Regions from separate parts of the Streptomyces sp. NPDC002467 genome, predicted to be linked through region 3. Evidence: predicted binding sites of a transcription regulator. Region 3 holds the regulator's gene; each other region holds the start of a gene.
The links. The regulator HrcA, encoded in region 3, represses chaperone genes, less so after heat shock. The targets are predictions, from matches to a motif close to TTNGCACTCNGNNNNNCNGAGTGCNAA.

Region 1 (6,731 bases), on a different contig from region 3:
CGTCCCCGCCGATGCCGCAGCACAGGTCGGCGACGCTGCGCACGCCGAGGTCCGCCAGCCGCCGCGCGCGGTACGCGGCCACGGAGGCGCGGGTGGCCATCTCGCCGCCGCCGGAGGTGAAGTACATCCGGAAGGCGTCCTCCGCGCCGAACTTCGCCACCGCGCGCTGCCGCAGCCGGGCCTGCCCGAGGGCTGCCGATACCAGCCCGGCGGGGTGCTCGCGGCGCAGCCGGGTGGCCACGGCCAGCTCCTGGGCAGGGTCGTAGTCGCGGAGCGAGTCGAGGAGGGCACGGCCCTCGGGGGTGAGGAGGGCGGCGAAGTCTTCGGGGGTCACGCCTCCATTGTCGGCGACGGCCGGTACGGGCCACCGGTATGGGCCACTCGATGGAAGGTGGCCGGCCCGTCGCGGTGTCTTCCGGGGAGGCTGCTCCGCAGGTGCCAGGATGCGCAGCTATGCAGCTAGTCGGACAAAAGGAAGATAAGGCGCAACACGGTCACCGGCGTGCGGCGATCCCGCACGGCCGGTTCGGGGTGGCACTGGCCGCCCTGCTCGTCGCCGCCCTCGGGACGGCGTGCGGCTCCACCGGCTCCGGCGGGGCGGAAAAGGCCGAGAAGACCAAGAAGACCGCCAAGGGCGCCGAAGGCGCGGCCGGCGCGATCGTCTCGCAGGCGGAACAGCTCAAGGCGGCCCAGCAGGCACGCGTCGCCGCGGCGAAGAAGTGGCACCTGGCCAAAACGCCGCTCGCCGCCCCGGCGGCGCCGAAGACGAAGCCCGAGATCACCACCCGCGACGGCTTCGAGGTGGAGGACCAGGAGAACCTGCCGCCGGTCTTCACCACCGTCCCGACGGAGGACAAGGTCGTCTTCCTGACCATCGACGACGGCGCGGAGAAGGACCCCGAGTTCCTGAAGATGATGCAGGAGCTGAAGATCCCGTACACGGCCTTCCTCAGCGACTACCTCGTGCGCGACAACTACCCGTATTTCAAGCAGATGCAGGCCGCGGGCGTCACGCTGAACAACCACACGCTCAACCACCGCTACATGCCCGCGCTCTCGTACGAGAAGCAGCGCGAGGAGATCTGCGGTCAGCAGGACACCATCCAGAAGGAGTTCGGCAAGCGCCCGACCCTCTTCCGGCCGCCGTACGGAAACTACAACCAGGACACGCTGAAGGCCGCGAAGTCCTGCGGCGTCAAGGCCGTCCCGCTGTGGAACGCCGAGGCGTTCACGAACCGGATGGACTACCGGGAGTGGGACCGCGATCTGCACCCCGGCGACATCATCCTCACGCACTTCCGCGGTAAGGAGGACTGGAAGGGCACGATGCCTGACATGATCCGTCATGTCATGAAGACCGTCACGGACAAGGGATATGCCGTGGCACGGCTGGAGGATTATCTGTGAAGCACGCGCGCCGGTTCGTAGCCGGGACGCTGGCGGCCGGCGCGCTCGCGCTGTCCCTTGCGGGGTGCGGGGACAGCGTGGACCCCATCGAGCGGCTCGGCCGCAAGACGGCGGAGGAGAAGCCGGGGGCGAAGGAGACGGGGACCGCCGGCTCGGCCGCCCCTTCGTCCCCGAGCGCCTCCGGCGGCACCGGCGCCTCGGACGACGCGTACAAGAAGTGGGGCCTGACCGCACCCCTCCAGTACGCGCAGAAGCCCGCGCAGAAGCCCCAGATACCGAAGGCGGCCCCCGGCAAGGTCCCGGTCGTAGACCGAATACCCGTCCCGGCCAACGACAAGATCGTCTTCCTGACCTTCGACGACGGCGCCGAGAAGGACCCCGAGTTCCTCAAGATGGCCGCCGATCTCAAGCTGCCGATCAGCATGTTCCTGACGGACAACGTGGCCGCGTCGGACTACGGCCACTTCGAAAAGCTCCGCGACAACGGCTCCGGCAGCACGATAAACAACCACACCCTGAGCCACCCCAATCTGCGGACCCTCTCCTACGAGGCGCAGAAGCGCGAGATATGCGGCCAGCAGGAGCGCCTGGAGAAGCGCTTCGGCAAGCGCCCACCGCTCTTCCGACCGCCCTTCGGCAACTACAACGACGACACCCTCCGGGCCGCCTCGGAGTGCGGAGTCTCGTCCATGGTGCTGTGGAAGGTCTCGATGCAGATCAACAACTTCCAGTACGCCGAGGGCTCCGCCCTCAAACCGGGCGACATCATCCTGGCCCACTTCCGCGGCCCCTCCGAGCTCAAGGGCTCGACGGAGATCCAGATGACGACCCGCATGCTCCAGCGCATCCAGGAACAGGGCTACCGCATAGGGCGCCTGGAGGACTACCTGTAGGGGCGGTGGGGGCGGTGGGGGCGGTGGGGGCGGTACGGGCTCACGCGCGAGCCGGACTCCCCCCTCGGCCCCGCCCCTCCGGGTGGGCAGCCGCCGACCGGCAGGCGCGGGCCGCAGGGGGGACGGCCCCGACCGCGCGTGGCCCCGTACCCCCTAGCCCGCCACCGCCACCGGCGTGATCGTGGTTTCCACCGGGCCTCTGGCGTCGGCTTCGCGTTGGCGTTCCGCGCTGTCGCTGATGCGGAGGAGGAGGGCGATCATGATCCAGTTGGCCAGCAGGGACGAGCCGCCCTTCGCGAGGAAGGGCAGGGCCTTGCCCGTGAGGGGGATCAGGCCGGTGACGCCGCCCGCCACCACGAAGACCTGGAGCGCCAGTGCCGAGGCCAGGCCCACCGCGAGGAGTTTGCCGAACGGGTCGCGGGCGCCGAGGGCCATGCGCAGGCCGCGCTGTACGAGGAGCGCGTAGAGGAGCAGCACGGCCATGACCCCGGCCAGGCCGAGCTCCTCGCCGACCGTGGTGAGGATGAAGTCGCTGCGGCCGGCGAACGCTATGAGATCCGGGTGGCCCATGCCGAGGCCCGTGCCGGTGATGCCGCCCGTGCCGAAGCTGAAGAGGGCCTGCGCCGACTGGTCCGAGGTGACACCGGGCGGGGGCACCTCCCAGTAGTAGGACAGCGGGTTGAGCCAGGCCGCCACTCGGGCCTTCACGTGCGGTTCGGTCGACCCGACGACGAAGGCGCCCACGGCCGCCATGAGCAGACCGCACACGATCCAGCTCGTGCGCTCGGTGGCCACGTAGAGCATCACCACGAAGACGCCGAAGAAGATCAGCGAGGTGCCGAGGTCGCGCTCGAAGACCAGGACCAGCATCGAGACGATCCACACCGTGATGATCGGGCCGAGTTGGCGCATGGGCGGCAGGCGGACGCCGAGGAACTTGCGGCCCGTCAGGGCCAGCGAGTCGCGGTGGACGACCAGGTAGCCGGCGAAGAACACCGCGATCATGATCTTCACGAATTCGCCGGGCTGCAGGGAGAAGCCGAAGAGTTTGATCCAGCGCTTGGCGCCGTAGGTGTCCGCGCCGAAGAACGCCGGTGCGATCAGCAGCACCAGCGAGACGGCCATCGTGATGTAGATGAAGCGCTGTAGGAGCCGGTGGTCGCGCAGCAGCGCCAGGACCAGGAGGCAGGCGGCGACGCCGACCACCGTCCACATCAGCTGCCCGGGCGCGTTCGCGTCCGCGTTCCAGCGCTCGATGTAGCTCTGGTCGAGGCGGTGCAGGAGCACCAACCCCAGCGCCGTCAACAGCATGGCGAGGGGGAGGACCAACGGATCCGCGTAGGCCGCGAACCGGCGTACGCCCAGGTGCCCTACCAGCGACAGCAGGGTCAGGCTGACCGTGAAGCCCGCCAGGTTGGGTGGCAGCTCGTCGTTCATGGCGAGGCCGGCGGCGGCATGGCCGAAGACCGCGATGGCCAGGACGAAGAGCAGGAGCAGCGCCTCGGTGCGGCGGCGGGCGCCGGCCGAGGTCAGGGGTTTCAGCCCGAGCACGCGATCAGCTCGCGCACGTGGTGCCGCCGACGTCCTTCGGGGCCGCGGAAGCCTTCGGTCCGATCTGATCGGCAATGAGGCGCTTTATCTTCATGTCGTCTATGACGTTTATGTCCTGCCGGTGGTTCCTCGGCCGCCTGGGCGCTCGCTGTTGTCCCCGCCACTGCGGCACTGCCGGCTCGGTGGCGGTCGGGTCCGGCTCGGTCGCCGGCGGGGCCGGACGCGGCCGGGGCGCGGCGCTCGACAGGAGGTGATCCCGAACGTGCGTACGCCCGCGTTTCGGTGGCGCGGGAGGCGGGATCGCGCAACGCCGTACGGCGAGAATTGGCACTCCGCTTGACCGAGTGCTAATCGCCGGAATAGTGTCGCACCTGGCACTCGCCCCGGGTGAGTGCCAACACAGCGACAGGCAGGTCCGGCACCCGCGACGACGGATCGACCTGGTCGCCACCTCAGACAGTTAACCCCGGATCTCCGAAGGGGGAGGTCGGATCGTGACGACCGCCAGCTCCAAGGTTGCCATCAAGCCGCTTGAGGACCGCATCGTGGTCCAGCCGCTCGACGCCGAGCAGACCACGGCCTCCGGCCTGGTCATCCCGGACACCGCGAAGGAGAAGCCCCAGGAGGGCGTCGTCCTCGCCGTGGGCCCGGGTCGCTTCGAGGACGGCCAGCGTCTCCCGCTGGACGTCAACGTCGGCGACATCGTGCTGTACAGCAAGTACGGCGGCACCGAAGTGAAGTACAGCGGCGAGGAGTACCTCGTCCTCTCGGCTCGCGACGTGCTCGCGATCGTCGAGAAGTAATTCGCTTCTCCAGTACTGCTTTGAGCTGCGCCCCTGGTCACCCCGCTGATTGCCGGGCGGCGAGGGGCGCAGTTCGTTAAACCCGAGTTTTCGAGAGGGCTGAACCGCTCCCATGGCGAAGATCCTGAAGTTCGACGAGGACGCCCGTCGCGCCCTCGAGCGCGGCGTCAACAAGCTTGCCGACACGGTCAAGGTGACGATCGGCCCCAAGGGCCGCAACGTCGTCATCGACAAGAAGTTCGGCGCGCCCACCATCACCAACGACGGTGTCACCATCGCTCGCGAGGTCGAGCTGGACGACCCGTACGAGAACCTGGGCGCCCAGCTCGTGAAGGAGGTGGCGACCAAGACCAACGACATCGCGGGTGACGGCACCACCACCGCCACCGTGCTGGCCCAGGCGCTGGTCCGCGAGGGTCTGCGCAACGTCGCCGCCGGCGCTTCCCCGGCCGCCCTGAAGAAGGGCATCGACGCCGCGGTCAAGGCCGTGTCCGAGGAGCTCCTCGCGACCGCCCGCCCGATCGAGGACAAGTCCGACATCGCCGCCGTGGCCGCGCTCTCCGCGCAGGACCAGCAGGTCGGCGAGCTCATCGCCGAGGCGATGGACAAGGTCGGCAAGGACGGTGTCATCACCGTCGAGGAGTCCAACACCTTCGGCCTGGAGCTGGAGTTCACCGAGGGCATGGCCTTCGACAAGGGCTACCTCTCGCCGTACATGGTCTCCGACCAGGAGCGTATGGAGGCCGTCCTCGACGACCCGTACATCCTGATCAACCAGGGCAAGATCTCGTCCATCCAGGACCTGCTGCCGCTGCTGGAGAAGGTCATCCAGGCGGGTGGCTCCAAGCCGCTGCTGATCATCGCCGAGGACGTCGAGGGCGAGGCGCTCTCCACCCTCGTCGTCAACAAGATCCGTGGCACCTTCAACGCCGTGGCCGTCAAGGCCCCCGGCTTCGGTGACCGTCGCAAGGCGATGCTCCAGGACATGGCCACCCTCACCGGTGCCACCGTCATCGCCGAGGAGGTCGGCCTCAAGCTCGACCAGGCCGGTCTGGACGTGCTGGGCTCCGCCCGTCGCGTGACCATCTCCAAGGACGACACCACCATCGTCGACGGTGCCGGCTCCTCCGACGAGGTCCTCGGCCGCGTCAACCAGATCAAGGCCGAGATCGAGTCCACCGACTCGGACTGGGACCGCGAGAAGCTGCAGGAGCGCCTGGCGAAGCTCGCCGGCGGCGTCTGCGTCATCAAGGTCGGCGCCGCCACCGAGGTGGAGCTCAAGGAGAAGAAGCACCGCCTCGAGGACGCCATCTCGGCGACCCGCGCCGCGGTCGAGGAGGGCATCGTCTCCGGCGGTGGCTCCGCGCTCGTCCACGCCGTGAAGGTGCTGGAGGACAACCTGGGCCTGTCCGGCGACGAGGGCACGGGTGTCGCGGTCGTCCGCCGCGCCGCCGTCGAGCCGCTGCGCTGGATCGCCGAGAACGCCGGTCTCGAGGGTTACGTCATCACCTCGAAGGTCGCCGAGCTCGACAAGGGCCAGGGCTTCAACGCCGCTTCCGGCGAGTACGGCGACCTGGTCAAGGCCGGCGTCATCGACCCGGTGAAGGTCACCCGCTCCGCGCTGGAGAACGCCGCTTCCATCGCCTCCCTGCTGCTCACGACCGAGACCCTGGTCGTCGAGAAGCCGGCGGAGGAAGAGGCCGAGGCCGGTCACGGCCACGGTCACGGCCACAGCCACTGAGGCTCGACGCCTGATCGACCGAACGGCCGATGGCCCGATCGGTTGAACCGGAAGGCCCCCGCCGCACGCGAGTGCGGCGGGGGCCTTTCCGATTCCCGATTCCCGTTTCCCGGCCGCTCCGTGTTACTCCATCACTCCCAACTGCCGCATGAGGGACATGGCGTCGTAGTGCCAGTAGCCCTCCTTGATCATGCCGTCCTCGCAGCGGAACGTGGTGGTGCCGTCCATCGAACAGGTCTTGCCGGTGTTGGCGACGCCCATGAAGTCGGCCTTCTGGGTGCCCGTCCACGTCCACACGGTGGTGACGCAGTCGTCCTGCGCGAGCTGCGCCTTCTT
Region 2 (6,731 bases), on a different contig from region 3:
AGGTGCCCCCGGTTCCCCGGGGCTCCGCCCCGGACCCCGCGCCTCAAACGCCGGACGGGCTGGATCGCCCACCGGCTCCGGACCCCGCGTGGGGCTACGCCCCGGAGCCACCCCGCGCCGCTTCGATGAAGGCGCGGATCAGGTCCGGGGACTTCACCCCCCGCGAGGACTCGACGCCGCTGGACACGTCCACGCCCCACGCCCCGGTGACCTCCACGGCCTCCCGCACGTTGCCCGGGTTCAGGCCGCCCGCCAGCAGCCACCGCCCCTCGGGGGCGGTGAAGTCCGCCGCGCCCCAGTTCCACGGCTCGCCCGAGCCGGGGTCGGGGGCGTCGAGCAGCAGCAGGTCCTCCCCGTACTCACCGCACCGCGCCACCCGCGAAGCCGTGGCCCGCAGCAGGGTGCGCCCCTCGGCACCGGCACCGGCACCGGCGCGCAGCGCCGCGAAGTCCTCCGGGCCCTCCTCGCCGTGCAGCTGCACACCCCGCACGCCGCTCTCCTCGGCGAACCGGCGCACTTCGTCAACGGACTGCCCGCGGAACACCCCCACGGTCAGCACCCCCTCGGGCACCCTCGCCACCAGCTCCCGCGCCACGGCGGCGTCGACGGTCCGCGGACTGCCGGGCGCGAAGACGAACCCCACCGCATCGGCCCCGGCCGCCACGGCCACGTCGACGTCGTGGGCGGTCTTCAGGCCGCAGATCTTGACGAAGAGATCGCTCATGCCCCCAGTCAACCAAAGCCCCCGACCGGTGGTAATCCGTCTCGGTATCCGGGCACGACGAACACTGCGCCGCTAGCCTGGAACGGGGCTCACGCCCAATGCGCGGCAGGCCATACGAAGGACAACGGTGACGACCATGATCGAACGGGCCACACCGATAGAGCAGACGGCACCACCGACGTTCGAGACGCTCCTGCGCACCGTCGAGGAGATGGACACTCCAGACGGCTTCAAGGCCGAGCTCATCCGGGGGAAGATCGTCGTGTCACCGTGGTCCATGCGCCGCTACTACCGCCCCATGCGGGCACTGCGCAAGCAACTCGAGGCCCACGCCCCGGAAGGACACATCGCGGACATCGCGCCGTTCCTCTTCCAGTTCCCTGAAGCAGGACGTGCTTACGGCCCGGATCTCTACGTGGTCGACGAGTCCGGCTTCGAGGGCGAGGGGAGGCATCTGGACGCAGCGGCACTCTCCCTGGTGGCCGAGTTCACCTCGGTGTCCACCAAGGACGCCGACTGGCACGAGAAGCTGGAGGTGTACGGCCGACTCGTACCGGTCTACCTGGTCGTCGACATGCAGGACTCGGAGATCACCTGCTTCTGGGACCCCTCCCCGCACGGGTACCGCTCCCGCACGACGGTGTCCTTCGGCGAGCCCCTCCCCGTCCCGGCCCCCTTCGGATTCAAGATCGACACCACCGGCTTCTGACCCGCACGACGACCCCGTGAACCACAACGGGGCAGGGATCACGACCGGCGGCCCGGACGCCGCGCTCGACGCGCGTCTGAGCAAGGAACTGGACTCCTTCAACCAGGCGGCGACGCCGGGGCGCCCGCTGGGGCACGAAGCTGCCGGCCGCCGCCGAGCAGGAGGCGCGGGCGCGGGGCTGCGCGACGATCCTCGTCTCCTCGTTCACCTTCCGGGGCCCGGCCTTCCACGCCCGCCACCGCTACGGGGAAACGGCCCACGGCTGACGGCCGGCCCCAACCATCGGAAACGCCCGAGGGCGGTACCCCCTCCGTCAGGAAGGGGTACCGCCCTCGGTACGTGAAGAACAGCCGATCTACGGGGCCGGAGGCCGGCCCGGTGGATCAGAAGTCCATGTCGCCGCCCGGCATGCCGCCACCGGCAGCCGCGCCGGCCTTCTCGGGCTTGTCGGCGATGACGGCCTCGGTGGTGAGGAAGAGCGCGGCGATGGACGCCGCGTTCTGCAGCGCGGAGCGGGTGACCTTCGCCGGGTCGATGATGCCCTCGGCGATCATGTCGACGTACTCGCCGGTCGCGGCGTTCAGACCGTGGCCGACGGCCAGGTTGCGCACCTTCTCGACGACGACGCCGCCCTCGAGACCACCGTTGACGGCGATCTGCTTCAGCGGGGCCTCCAGCGCGAGCTTCACGGCGTTGGCGCCGGTCGCCTCGTCACCGTTGAGCTCCAGCTTCTCGAACACCGAGGAGGCCTGCAGCAGGGCCACGCCACCACCGGCGACGATGCCCTCCTCGACGGCCGCCTTCGCGTTGCGAACGGCGTCCTCGATGCGGTGCTTGCGCTCCTTGAGCTCGACCTCGGTCGCGGCACCGGCCTTGATGACGGCCACGCCGCCGGCCAGCTTCGCGAGGCGCTCCTGGAGCTTCTCGCGGTCGTAGTCCGAGTCGGAGTTCTCGATCTCGGCGCGGATCTGGTTCACGCGACCGGCGACCTGGTCGCTGTCACCGGCACCGTCGACGATGGTGGTCTCGTCCTTGGTGATGACGACCTTGCGGGCGCGGCCGAGCAGGTCGAGACCGGCGTTCTCCAGCTTGAGGCCGACCTCCTCGGAGATGACCGTGCCGCCCGTGAGGATGGCGATGTCACCGAGCATGGCCTTGCGACGGTCACCGAAGCCCGGGGCCTTGACGGCGACGGACTTGAAGGTGCCGCGGATCTTGTTGACGACCAGGGTCGACAGGGCCTCGCCCTCGACGTCCTCGGCGATGATCAGCAGCGGCTTGCCGGACTGCATGACCTTCTCCAGGAGCGGCAGCAGGTCCTTGACCGAGCCGATCTTGGAGTTGACGATCAGGATGTACGGGTCGTCGAGAGCCGACTCCATGCGCTCCATGTCGGTGGCGAAGTACGCCGAGATGTAGCCCTTGTCGAAGCGCATGCCCTCGGTGAGCTCCAGCTCCAGACCGAAGGTCTGGGACTCCTCGACGGTGATGACGCCTTCCTTGCCGACCTTGTCCATGGCCTCGGCGATGAGCTCGCCGATCTGGGTGTCGGCGGCGGAGATGGAGGCCGTGGAAGCGATCTGCTCCTTGGTCTCGACATCCTTCGCCTGGGCGAGCAGGGCGGCGGAGACGGCCTCGACGGCCTTCTCGATACCGCGCTTGAGGGCCATCGGGTTGGCACCGGCGGCCACGTTGCGCAGACCCTCGCGGACGAGCGCCTGGGCGAGGACGGTGGCGGTGGTCGTACCGTCGCCGGCGACGTCGTCCGTCTTCTTGGCGACTTCCTTGACCAGCTCGGCGCCGATCTTCTCGTACGGGTCCTCGAGCTCGATCTCCTTGGCGATGGAGACACCATCGTTGGTGATCGTGGGGGCGCCCCACTTCTTCTCAAGGACGACGTTGCGACCCTTGGGGCCAAGGGTGACCTTGACGGCGTCGGCGAGCTGGTTCATCCCACGCTCGAGGCCGCGACGGGCCTCCTCGTCGAACGCAATGATCTTGGCCATCTGAAGTGGTCCTCCCGGACAGCGGTGGATTGCTCCTGGACCGCGCCCGCGCCCGCGACGGACGGCCTGCGTGTCCGGCGGTTCCTTCCCGCCGGACCCTGCGGGCCTCACCGACCCGGTCCTCGTTCAGTAGCACTCTCAACCGGAGAGTGCTAACGCCAATGATTAGCACTCGACCCCTTCGAGTGCAAGCGGCTTGGGGTAAGACCGGGCGGACGACCCAAGGGACGTCAGGCGAACGCACGAGGGGCCCGCATCCCTCCTCGGATGCGGGCCCCTCGTGGTGCGTGCGCGTACGCGGGTGCGCGCGTACGTACGCGTCGTGTCGGTGGTCGATCGCTCCGGGACTCAGCCGAGTGCGAGCTTGACCATGTCCGCCTGCGGACCCTTCTGGCCCTGCGAGATCTCGAACTCGACCCGCTGACCCTCTTCAAGGGTGCGGTATCCGTCCATCTGGATGGCGCTGTAGTGGACGAACACATCCGCACCACCGTCGACCGCGATGAAGCCGTAGCCCTTCTCCGCGTTGAACCACTTGACGGTGCCCTGAGCCATGCCTAACTCCCCTATTACTGGCCCTTGCGCGGGAACGCACTTCGCGTTACCGGGTCAGAACTTGCGTCGGAACGCGTCGACCGAGGCTGAATGTATCTGCGCGGATGCTGTCTGCAACAGGTCAATCCGACGAGAAATCTGGACACCCAGATACATTGAAATGAAGTGAAAATTTGGCATATTCGAGGGCAACTCGGGCCTGACATATCTCGCCAAAGCCCCATACCGCACCCGCACATTGACCAGATGTCGACCCTCACGCGACCCGTTCATATGCGCCGGGCAAGAACCGCGGAGGGGACTTCCCCAACTCTACCGTGCCCAATCAAGCAGAATTGCCCCCTCCGCTTTCAGCGGAGGGGGCAATTCTATTTATGGAGATCCTGTCGGCAACCCGCCGGACAGCCGGTCCCGCAGCCGGTCAGCAGCCACCCGCGACGGCCGGGATGATCGAGACGCCCGCGCCGTCCGGCGTCGCCGCCTCCAGCCCGCCCTCGAAGCGCACGTCGTCGTCGTTCACGTAGACGTTCACGAAGCGACGGAGCTTGCCCTGGTCGTCCAGGACGCGCGCGGCGATGCCGGGGTGGTTCTTCTCCAGCGACTCGATGACCTCGGCGAGGGTCGCGCCCTCGGCCGTCACCTCGGCGGCGCCGGCGGTGTAGGTGCGCAGGATGGTGGGGATGCGGACGTTGACGCTCATGGCGCTACTGCCTTTCCGGTGCAGGGGGAGGGTCAGGCCAGGCCGGCGGCGCGGAACGCGTCCAGGCTCGGGCGGATGGTGGCGGTCTGGCCGCTGTCGGCGGCCACCGCCTCCAGGGTCTTGAGGCCGTCACCGGTGTTCAGGATCACGGTGGTCAGCGTCGGGTCGAGCAGCCCGTTCTCGATGAGCTTCTTCGTGACGCCGACGGTCACGCCGCCCGCGGTCTCGGCGAAGATGCCCTCGGACTGCGCGAGGATCTTGATGGCCTCGACGACCTGCTCGTCGTTGACGTCCTCGACCGCACCGCCGGTGCGGCGGGCGATGTCCAGGACGTACGGGCCGTCGGCCGGGTTGCCGATCGCCAGGGACTTGGCGATGGTGTTCGGCTTCTGCGGGCGGACCACGTCGTGGCCGGCCTTGAAGGCGGCGGACACCGGGGAGCAGCCCTCGGCCTGGGCACCGAAGATCTTGTACGGCTTGTCCTCGACGAGGCCGAGCTTGATCAGCTCCTGCAGACCCTTGTCGATCTTCGTCAGCTGGGAGCCGGACGCGATCGGGATGACGATCTGGTCGGGCAGCTGCCAGCCGAGCTGCTCGCAGATCTCGTACGCCAGGGTCTTGGAGCCCTCGCCGTAGTACGGGCGCAGGTTGACGTTGACGAAGCCCCAGCCCTCGCCCAGCGGGTCGCCGATGAGCTCGGAGCAGAAGCGGTTCACGTCGTCGTAGTTGCCCTCGATGCCGACCAGGTCGCCACCGTAGACACCGGCCATGACGACCTTGCCCTGCTCCAGGTCGTGCGGGATGAACACGCAGGAGCGGAAGCCGGCGCGGGCGGCCGCGGCGCCGACGGCACCGGCCAGGTTGCCCGTGGAGGAGCAGGAGAGCGTGGTGAAGCCGAACGCGCGGGCCGCCTCGACGGCGATGGCCACGACGCGGTCCTTGAAGGAGTGCGTCGGGTTGCCGGAGTCGTCCTTGACGTAGAGCTTGCCGGTGACGCCGAGCTCCTTGGCCAGGTTGGCCGCGTCGACGAGCTTGGTGAAGCCGGGGTTCAGGCTGGGCTTGGAGGCCACGTCCGCGGGGACGGGCAGCAGCGGCGCGTAGCGCCAGATGTTGTTCGGGCCGGCCTCGATCGCGGCGCGCAGGGCCTCCGGGTCACCGGTGGGAAGGTCGTAGGCGACTTCCAGCGGTCCGAAGCACTCGACGCACGCGAAGATGGGACCGAGCTCGAAGCGGGTGCCGCACTCGCGACAGGAGAGACCGTTGGCGGGTCCGAGGTCAACAGAGGTGGCGACAGTCTGTGCAGCCATGATGGCGAGGCCCTTTCTCCTCATCTTCCCCATGGCGCACTTCGCCATGAGACGGAATTGGCACCTTCCCTAGCCGGGGACCCCGCGGGATGCGTATCGCATCGCGAGAACCGACTGGAGGGTTGCCGGGGCTTCAACGGGCCGTGTCCCTCTGCCCCTCTGGATGAGCGGTATGGCACCGGCACACGCGCTCTATGGCGCGCCGGTGCGTTTGTTCGCGGGGACCCCCGGCATGCGGCGGTCCTTCGCGTTGTTCAAGACTGTAACCGAAGGTCCGGGCGGGTGAGACTGCTGTCCGAACCGCGAGATGGATCACATATCGCACCATAACGCCGAAACGCAGGGAGTGCTGAGGGTGCTGGAAGAGGTGGAGCGCTGGCTGGCAGACCGCTCCTGGTCAGCCGCCGACCGACCGCTCGACCAGCTGCTCGACCGGAAACGGGCGACGGGCACCACGGTCAGCGTGGTCCTGCCCGCGCTCGACGAGGAGCCGACGGTCGGGACGATCGTGGAGGTCATCCGGCGCGAGCTGATCGAGGGCCTGCCGGTCCCGCTGGTCGACGAACTGGTGGTCATCGACTCGGGCTCCAGCGACCGGACGGCCGAGGTCGCCGCCAAGGCCGGCGCCCGGGTGGTGCACCGCGACGACATCCTGCCGCGGATCCCGGCGCTGCCGGGCAAGGGCGAGGTGCTGTGGCGCTCGCTGCTGGCGACCAGCGGGGACATCGTC
Region 3 (6,731 bases):
CGAACCGCTGCCCGGCCCGGTGCTCGCTGACGTCGTCCAGCGACACCTCGCCGATCCGCCCCTCGCGCTGGATCAGGCCCACGTCGGGGCCCTTGATCCCGTGCCGCGCCAGCAGTTCGGGGACCATGCGGCGGCCGTCCGGCTCGACGAGCCGGTAGCCGAAGGACTCCACCGGGTGCGAGAGCCTGTGCGCCTCCAGGACGTACGACGCCCCCTTGGCCACCGGCAGCATCCCGTCCCCCGCGACCGGGGACTCCTCCAGCATCACGGTCTCCCGGTACGCCGTCGCGTAGCGCAGCCGGTCGAAGAACTTCTGCCCGGAGGCCGGGTAGTGCGCGGCGACCGGGTGCGGCACCTTGTCGAGGTTGATCCGTTGGATCACCCCGGCGAGCCCGAGGCTGTGGTCACCGTGGAAGTGGGTGACGCAGATCCGGTTGATGTCGTGCGCGGCGACTCCGGCGCGCAGCATCTGCCGCTGCGTGCCCTCGCCCGGGTCGAAGAGGATGCCCTCGCCGTCCCAGCGCAGCAGGTAGCCGTTGTGGTTGCGGTGGCGGGTGGGCACCTGACTTGCGGTGCCCAGCACCACGAACTCTCTGACGGACACGTACGATCCCCGCCCGGTCAGCCGGGCGGCCACTGGAGGCCGCGGCCCCCGAGGACGTGCAGGTGGGCGTGGAAGACGGTCTGGCCGGCGCCGGCGCCGGTGTTGAACACGACCCGGTAGCCGTGGTCGTCGATCCCCTCGTCGGCGGCGATCCGGCCGGCCTCCTGCAGTATGTCGGCGACGACGGTCGGCTCGGCGTGCGCGAGCGAGGCCGCGTCCGGGTAGTGCGCCTTGGGGATGACGAGGACGTGCGTGGGCGCCTGGGGGTTGATGTCCCGGAAGGCGACGGTCGTTTCGGTCTCCCGGACCACCGTCGCGGGGATGGCCCCCGTGACGATCTTGCAGAACAGGCAGTCGGCCTGCGGTTCCCCGGCCATTGCTGAGCCTCCCGTGGTGTTGATCAGTCCGCGCATCGTATCGGCCACGGCCGCCGCCCCCGGGCGGGAAGGGCCCCCGAAGGGCAAGTCCGCGGCCGGAAGCCGGTGCGGGCCCCACGGACGGCCGGAGCCCCGTACCGCCAGGGCCGGGCCGCCTCGGGTCCCGGCCGCCCGGCCCCTATCCCGGCCGACCGCTCCGGACCCAGCCGCCGCAGGCCCCGGGCCGCCGTGAGCCCCGGGCCGCCTCGGGTCCCGGGCCGCCTCGGACCAGGCCGGTCTGCGTCACGGACACACCTCCCCGGCCGCCCGGCCCCGATCCCGGCCGACCGCTCCGGACCCAGCCGCCGCAGGCCCCGGGCCGCCTCGGGCCCCGGGCCGGTCTGCGTCACGGACACGCCTCCCCGGCCGCCTCGGCCCCGGCAGGGCCCGGCGTCAGCCCCAGCGGCCCGTGCGCGCCAGCAGGACCGCCGTCGCCGCGGTGCCCGCCGTGGAGGTCCGCAGGACCGAGCGGCCCAGCCGGTACGGCCGCGCCCCCGCCTCCGCGAAGACTGCGAGCTCCTCCGGGGAGACCCCGCCCTCGGGACCGACCACCAGCACGACGGAACCGGCCGCCGGGAGCTCCGCCGTGGCCAGCGCCTCGGACGGGGTGTCCCGGTCCTCGTGCAGCACCATCGCCAGGTCGGCGCCGGCCAGCAGCTGCGCCACCTGCTTGGTGGACAGGGCCTCCGCCACCTCCGGGAAGCGGACCCGGCGGGACTGCTTGCCCGCCTCGCGGGCCGTGGCCCGCCACTTGGCCAGGGACTTGGCGCCCCGGTCGCCGCGCCACTGCGTGATGCAGCGCGAGGCCTGCCACGGCACGATCGCGTCCACGCCGGTCTCGGTCATGGTCTCCACCGCCACCTCGCCGCGGTCGCCCTTGGGCAGGGCCTGCACGACGGTGATCCGGACGGCCGGTTCGGCCTCCTCGAAGACCCCGGACACCGAGACGACGAGCCGGTCCTTGCCCTCCGCCTCCTTCACCACGGCCTCGGCCCAGCGCCCGCGGCCGTCCGCGAGGACCACCGCCTCGCCCGGGTTCAGCCGCTTCACGGAGACCGCGTGCCGGCCCTCGGGGCCGTCCAGGACGAACTCCGGCCCCGCGGGGACCTCTTCGACCACGAACACGGGGGCGGTCATGACGCACTCCTCATCTGCATGTCCTTCAACACTCGCTGGGCTTCGGCCAGTTCGGCCGCCAGCACCTCCACCAGCTGGCCCGCCGGCAGCGCCCGCGCCAGCCGGTGCCCCTGGCCCGCCCACAGGGCCATGCCCTGCGCGTCCCCGGCCGCGGCCGCCGCCTTGCGCAGCCCCGAGGTCAGGTGGTGCACCTGCGGGTACGCGGCGGGGGCGTAGGGACCGTGCTCCCGCATGAAGCGGTTCACCAAGCCGCGCCCCGGCCGCCCGGAGAAGGCCCGGGTCAGCTCGGTCCGTACGAAGAGGGGGTCGGTCATCGCCCGCTTGTGCAGCGGGTCCGCCCCCGACTCGGGGCACACCAGGAAGGCCGTGCCGAGCTGGGCCGCGACCGCGCCCGCCGCCAGCAGGGCCGCGATCTGCGAGCCCCGCATCAGGCCGCCCGCGGCGGTGATGGGCAGGGCGACGGCCTCCCGCACCTGGGCGACCAGCGCGAGCAGCCCCAGGGCCGCCGTGCCGTCGGCCTGGGGGTCGTCGCGGTGCGTGCCCTGGTGTCCGCCGGCCTCGACGCCCTGGACGCAGACCGCGTCGGCGCCTGCCTCCTGAGCGCTGCGCGCCTCCTCGACGGAGGTCACGGTGACGACGGTGTACGTGCCCGCCTTGCGGAGGGCGGCGAGGGCCTCGGGCGTGGGACAGCCGAAGGTGAAGGAGACGACCGGTACCGGGTCCTCCAGCAGGATGGCGAGCTTGGCGTCGTAGCCGTCGTCGCTGGTGCCGATGATGTCCTCCTCGGCGAGGGAGATCGCGTACCAGCTCGCCTCCCCGGCGAGCTGCCCGCGGTACGCCTCGACGGCGGCCGGGTCGACGTAACCCGTCTGCGGCATGAAGAGGTTGACGCCGAAGGGGCGCCGGGTGAGCGCCCGCACCTGTTTGATCTCGTGGTACATGCCGTCGGCGGTCTTGTAGCCGCCGGCCAGGTAGCCCAGTCCGCCCGCTTCGCACACGGCCCCGACGAGCGCGGGGCAGGAGCCGCCGCCGGCCATGGGCGCCTGCACGATCGGGTGAGGGGAGAGACCGCTCGGTGCCGAGGACATGGACTGCATCGTGCCACGTCCCGCTCGGTCGGCCGAATCACCGCATTCGCCTGGCATAGTCCGCTTCCCGGCGTGGCCGGATCCGTTGCGGGGCATGGCCGGCGACGGCCTTCCGGCATCCGCCGACCACGCACGGAGCCCGGCCCGGGGATGCTCCCCGGGCCGGGCTCCTGGCGCGTACGTGCGGGCCGGTCAGCGGCCGTTGAAGGCGTCCTTCAGGCGGCTGAACAGACCCTGCTGGCCCGGCGCGAACTGGCCCGTCGGCCGCTCCTCGCCGCGCAGCTTCGCCAGCTGGCGCAGCAGCTCCTCCTGCTGGGCGTCCAGCTTGCCCGGGGTGGTGACCTCGACGTGGACGATCAGGTCGCCCCGGCCGCCGCCGCGCAGGTGCGTGACGCCGCGTCCGTGCAGCGGGATCGCCTGGCCGGACTGGGTACCGGGCCGGATGTCGATCTCCTCCAGGCCGTCGAGGGTCTCCAGCGGGCACTTGGTGCCCAGGGCCGCCGCCGTCATCGGGATGGTCACCGTGCAGTGCAGGTCGTCCCCGCGCCGCTGGAACGTCGGGTGCGACAGCTCGTGGATCTCCACGTACAGGTCGCCGGCGGGGCCGCCGCCGGGGCCGACCTCGCCCTCGCCCGCGAGCTGGATCCGGGTGCCGTTCTCGACACCGGCCGGGATCTTGACCGTGAGGCTGCGGCGGGAGCGGACCCGGCCGTCGCCCGCGCACTCGTGGCACGGGGTCGGGACGACGGTGCCGAAGCCCTGGCACTGCGGGCAGGGGCGCGAGGTCATGACCTGGCCCAGGAAGGACCGGGTGACCTGCGAGACCTCACCGCGGCCGCGGCACATGTCACACGTCTGGGCCGAGGTGCCGGGAGCGGCGCCCTCGCCGGAGCAGGTGGTGCAGACGACGGCCGTGTCGACCTGGATGTCCTTGGTCGTCCCGAAGGCCGCCTCGTCCAGCTCCAGGTCCAGACGGATCATGGCGTCCTGGCCGCGGCGGGTCCGCGAGCGCGGGCCGCGCTGCGAGGACTGGCCGAAGAAGGCGTCCATGATGTCGGAGAAGTTGCCGAAGCCACCCGCCCCGAAGCCGCCCGCGCCGCCGCCGCCCGAGGAGGACAGCGGGTCGCCGCCGAGGTCGTAGACCTGCTTCTTCTGCGGGTCCGACAGCACCTCGTAAGCCGCGTTGATCTCCTTGAAACGCTCCTGCGTCTTGGGATCGGGGTTCACGTCCGGGTGCAGCTCGCGCGCGAGCCGCCGGAATGCCTTCTTGATCTCATCCTGGGATGCGTCGCGGCGTACGCCGAGAGTGGCGTAGTAGTCCGTGGCCACTTACGACTCCGCCAGGATCTGTCCGACGTAACGTGCCACTGCGCGTACCGCTCCCATCGTTCCGGGGTAATCCATGCGGGTCGGTCCGACCACGCCGAGCTTGGCGACCGTTTCGCCGCCCGAACCGTAACCGACCGAGACGACGGACGTGGAGTTCAGTCCCTCGTAGGCATTCTCATGCCCGATCCTTACGGCCATTCCCGACTCGTTGGCCTCGCCGAGCAGCTTGAGGAGCACGACCTGCTCCTCCAGCGCTTCGAGCACCGGCCTGATCGTCAGGGGAAAATCGTGTCCGAAGCGGGTGAGATTGGCGGTGCCGCCGATCATCAGCCGCTCCTCGGCTTCCTCGACCAGGGTTTCGAGGAGCGTCGCCAGCACGGTGGACACCGTGGCGCGGTCGTCGGCCTCGAAGGACTCGGGGAGGTCCTGGACGAGCGGGGGCACGTCGGTGAACCGACGGCCCACGACGCGGCTGTTGAGCCGGGCCCGCAGATCGGAGAGGGAGGTCTCGCCGAAGGGGGTCTGGCAGTCGATCAGCCGCTGTTCGACGCGCCCGGTGTCCGTGATCAGTACGAGCATCAGGCGCGCGGGGGCGAGCGAGAGCAGTTCCACGTGCCGGACGGTCGACCGGGTCAGGCTCGGGTACTGGACGACGGCGACCTGCCGGGTGAGCTGCGCGAGCAGCCGCACCGTGCGGCCGACCACGTCGTCGAGGTCGACGGCGCCGTCGAGGAAGTTCTGGATGGCCCGCCGCTCGGGGGTCGACAGCGGTTTGACCCCCGCCAGCTTGTCGACGAAGAGGCGGTAGCCCTTGTCGGTGGGGATCCGGCCGGCGCTGGTGTGGGGCTGGGCGATGTAGCCCTCGTCCTCCAGCACGGCCATGTCGTTGCGCACGGTGGCAGGCGAGACCCCGAGCCGGTGCCGCTCGGTGAGCGCCTTGGAGCCGACCGGCTCCTCCGTCCCGACGTAGTCCTGGACGATGGCGCGCAGCACTTCGAGTCTGCGTTCGCTGAGCATCGCGCACACCTCCGGCTGTGGTCCGTTGCCCTGTCGTTGGCACTCTGGGCGTTCGAGTGCCAGAGATCCCCCGCTCAGTGTACGGCCGGGTAGTAAGACCCTGGCAAGGGAGGCCCGCCAGGGTAGCGTCGCGGCATGGACGTGCGTTGGGAAGAGGCGGGCTGGGAACGGCTGACCGGACGGACCGGCCGCAGACGGCTCCCGGTGTGGGACTGCACCGTGGGACTGGTGGTCGGCGACGATTCCGTGCTCCTCGTCGACCCCGGTTCGAGCCTTCGCGAGGGCGCGCGGGTGCGGGTGGAGGCGGAGCGGCTCACGGGCCGGCGAGTGACCCATATCGCATTCACGCACGGCCATTTCGATCACGTCCTGGGCGGGGCGGCCTTCTCGGGTGCCGAGGTGTACGGGGCGGTCGGGCTGGACGCGCTGCTCGCCACGGGCCGCGAGGAGCTGCGCGACGACGCGGTCCGGCACGGCCTGGCGGAGGCGGAGGCGGCGGAGGCGGCGGACCTGCTGGTGGTGCCGAGGCACCTCGTGTCGGGCGAGTGGACGCTGGAACTGGGCGGGGTACAGGTGCTGCTGGCCAACGTGGGCCCCGGGCACACCCGGCACGATCTGGCGGTCTTCGTGCCGGGCGAGCGCGAGACGGTGTTCTGCGGGGACCTGGTGGAGGAGTCGGGCGAGCCCTCGGTGGGCCCGGACGCGACACCGGGGCAGTGGCCCGCCGCGCTGGACCGGCTGCTGTCGCTGGGCGGGCGGGACGCGTCGTACGTCCCGGGTCACGGCGCGGTGGTCGACGCCGACTTCGTCGTTGCGCAACGCGCCACACTGGCGGGCCGTTTCGGCGTGTCGTAGCCATGACGGCCGCACCTCTCCTACTCTCGGCCGGATGCGCGAGTACTCCCCCGACCTGACCCCCCAGTGGAAGCGCCCGAAGGCCGTGCCGGAGGTGGCGGCGGAACCGGACCTGGTGGTCGAGGTGGCCGGTACGGACTTCTGCGGCGCGGTGGTGGCCTGCGAGGCGGGCACCGTGACCCTGGAGGACCGCTTCGGCAAGCGGCGGGTGTTCCCGCTGGAGCCCAGCGGCTTCCTGCTGGACGGCGCGGTGGTGACCCTGACCCGCCCGTCACGAGCCCCCGC

Region 1: groES (co-chaperone GroES) is a predicted target of HrcA. The motif match lies at 4,176-4,202, and genes of this name have one in related genera.
Region 2: groL (chaperonin GroEL) is a predicted target of HrcA. The motif match lies at 3,605-3,631, and genes of this name have one in related genera.

Annotation. Positions count from the first base shown of each region.
Region 1 is NZ_JBIARJ010000011.1:138,182-144,912, reverse strand. It holds gene ACFYYJ_RS23185 (methyltransferase domain-containing protein) at 1-334, opposite strand, end outside; gene ACFYYJ_RS23180 (polysaccharide deacetylase family protein) at 454-1,407, shown strand; gene ACFYYJ_RS23175 (polysaccharide deacetylase family protein) at 1,404-2,300, shown strand; gene ACFYYJ_RS23170 (FtsW/RodA/SpoVE family cell cycle protein) at 2,454-3,851, opposite strand; gene groES (co-chaperone GroES) at 4,346-4,654, shown strand; gene groL (chaperonin GroEL) at 4,767-6,395, shown strand; gene ACFYYJ_RS23155 (ester cyclase) at 6,519-6,731, opposite strand, start outside.
Region 2 is NZ_JBIARJ010000013.1:47,629-54,359, reverse strand. It holds gene ACFYYJ_RS25450 (phosphoribosylanthranilate isomerase) at 95-724, opposite strand; gene ACFYYJ_RS25445 (Uma2 family endonuclease) at 861-1,433, shown strand; gene groL (chaperonin GroEL) at 1,817-3,439, opposite strand; gene ACFYYJ_RS25435 (cold-shock protein) at 3,788-3,994, opposite strand; gene ACFYYJ_RS25430 (MoaD/ThiS family protein) at 4,416-4,694, opposite strand; gene thrC (threonine synthase) at 4,727-6,001, opposite strand; SAM riboswitch class I at 6,019-6,171, opposite strand; gene ACFYYJ_RS25420 (glucosyl-3-phosphoglycerate synthase) at 6,357-6,731, shown strand, end outside.
Region 3 is NZ_JBIARJ010000005.1:223,147-229,877, forward strand. It holds gene ACFYYJ_RS13570 (ribonuclease Z) at 1-604, opposite strand, end outside; gene ACFYYJ_RS13575 (histidine triad nucleotide-binding protein) at 622-981, opposite strand; gene ACFYYJ_RS13580 (16S rRNA (uracil(1498)-N(3))-methyltransferase) at 1,414-2,157, opposite strand; gene ACFYYJ_RS13585 (nitronate monooxygenase) at 2,154-3,245, opposite strand; gene dnaJ (molecular chaperone DnaJ) at 3,438-4,574, opposite strand; gene hrcA (heat-inducible transcriptional repressor HrcA) at 4,575-5,591, opposite strand; gene ACFYYJ_RS13600 (MBL fold metallo-hydrolase) at 5,727-6,446, shown strand; gene ACFYYJ_RS13605 (DUF3097 domain-containing protein) at 6,481-6,731, shown strand, end outside.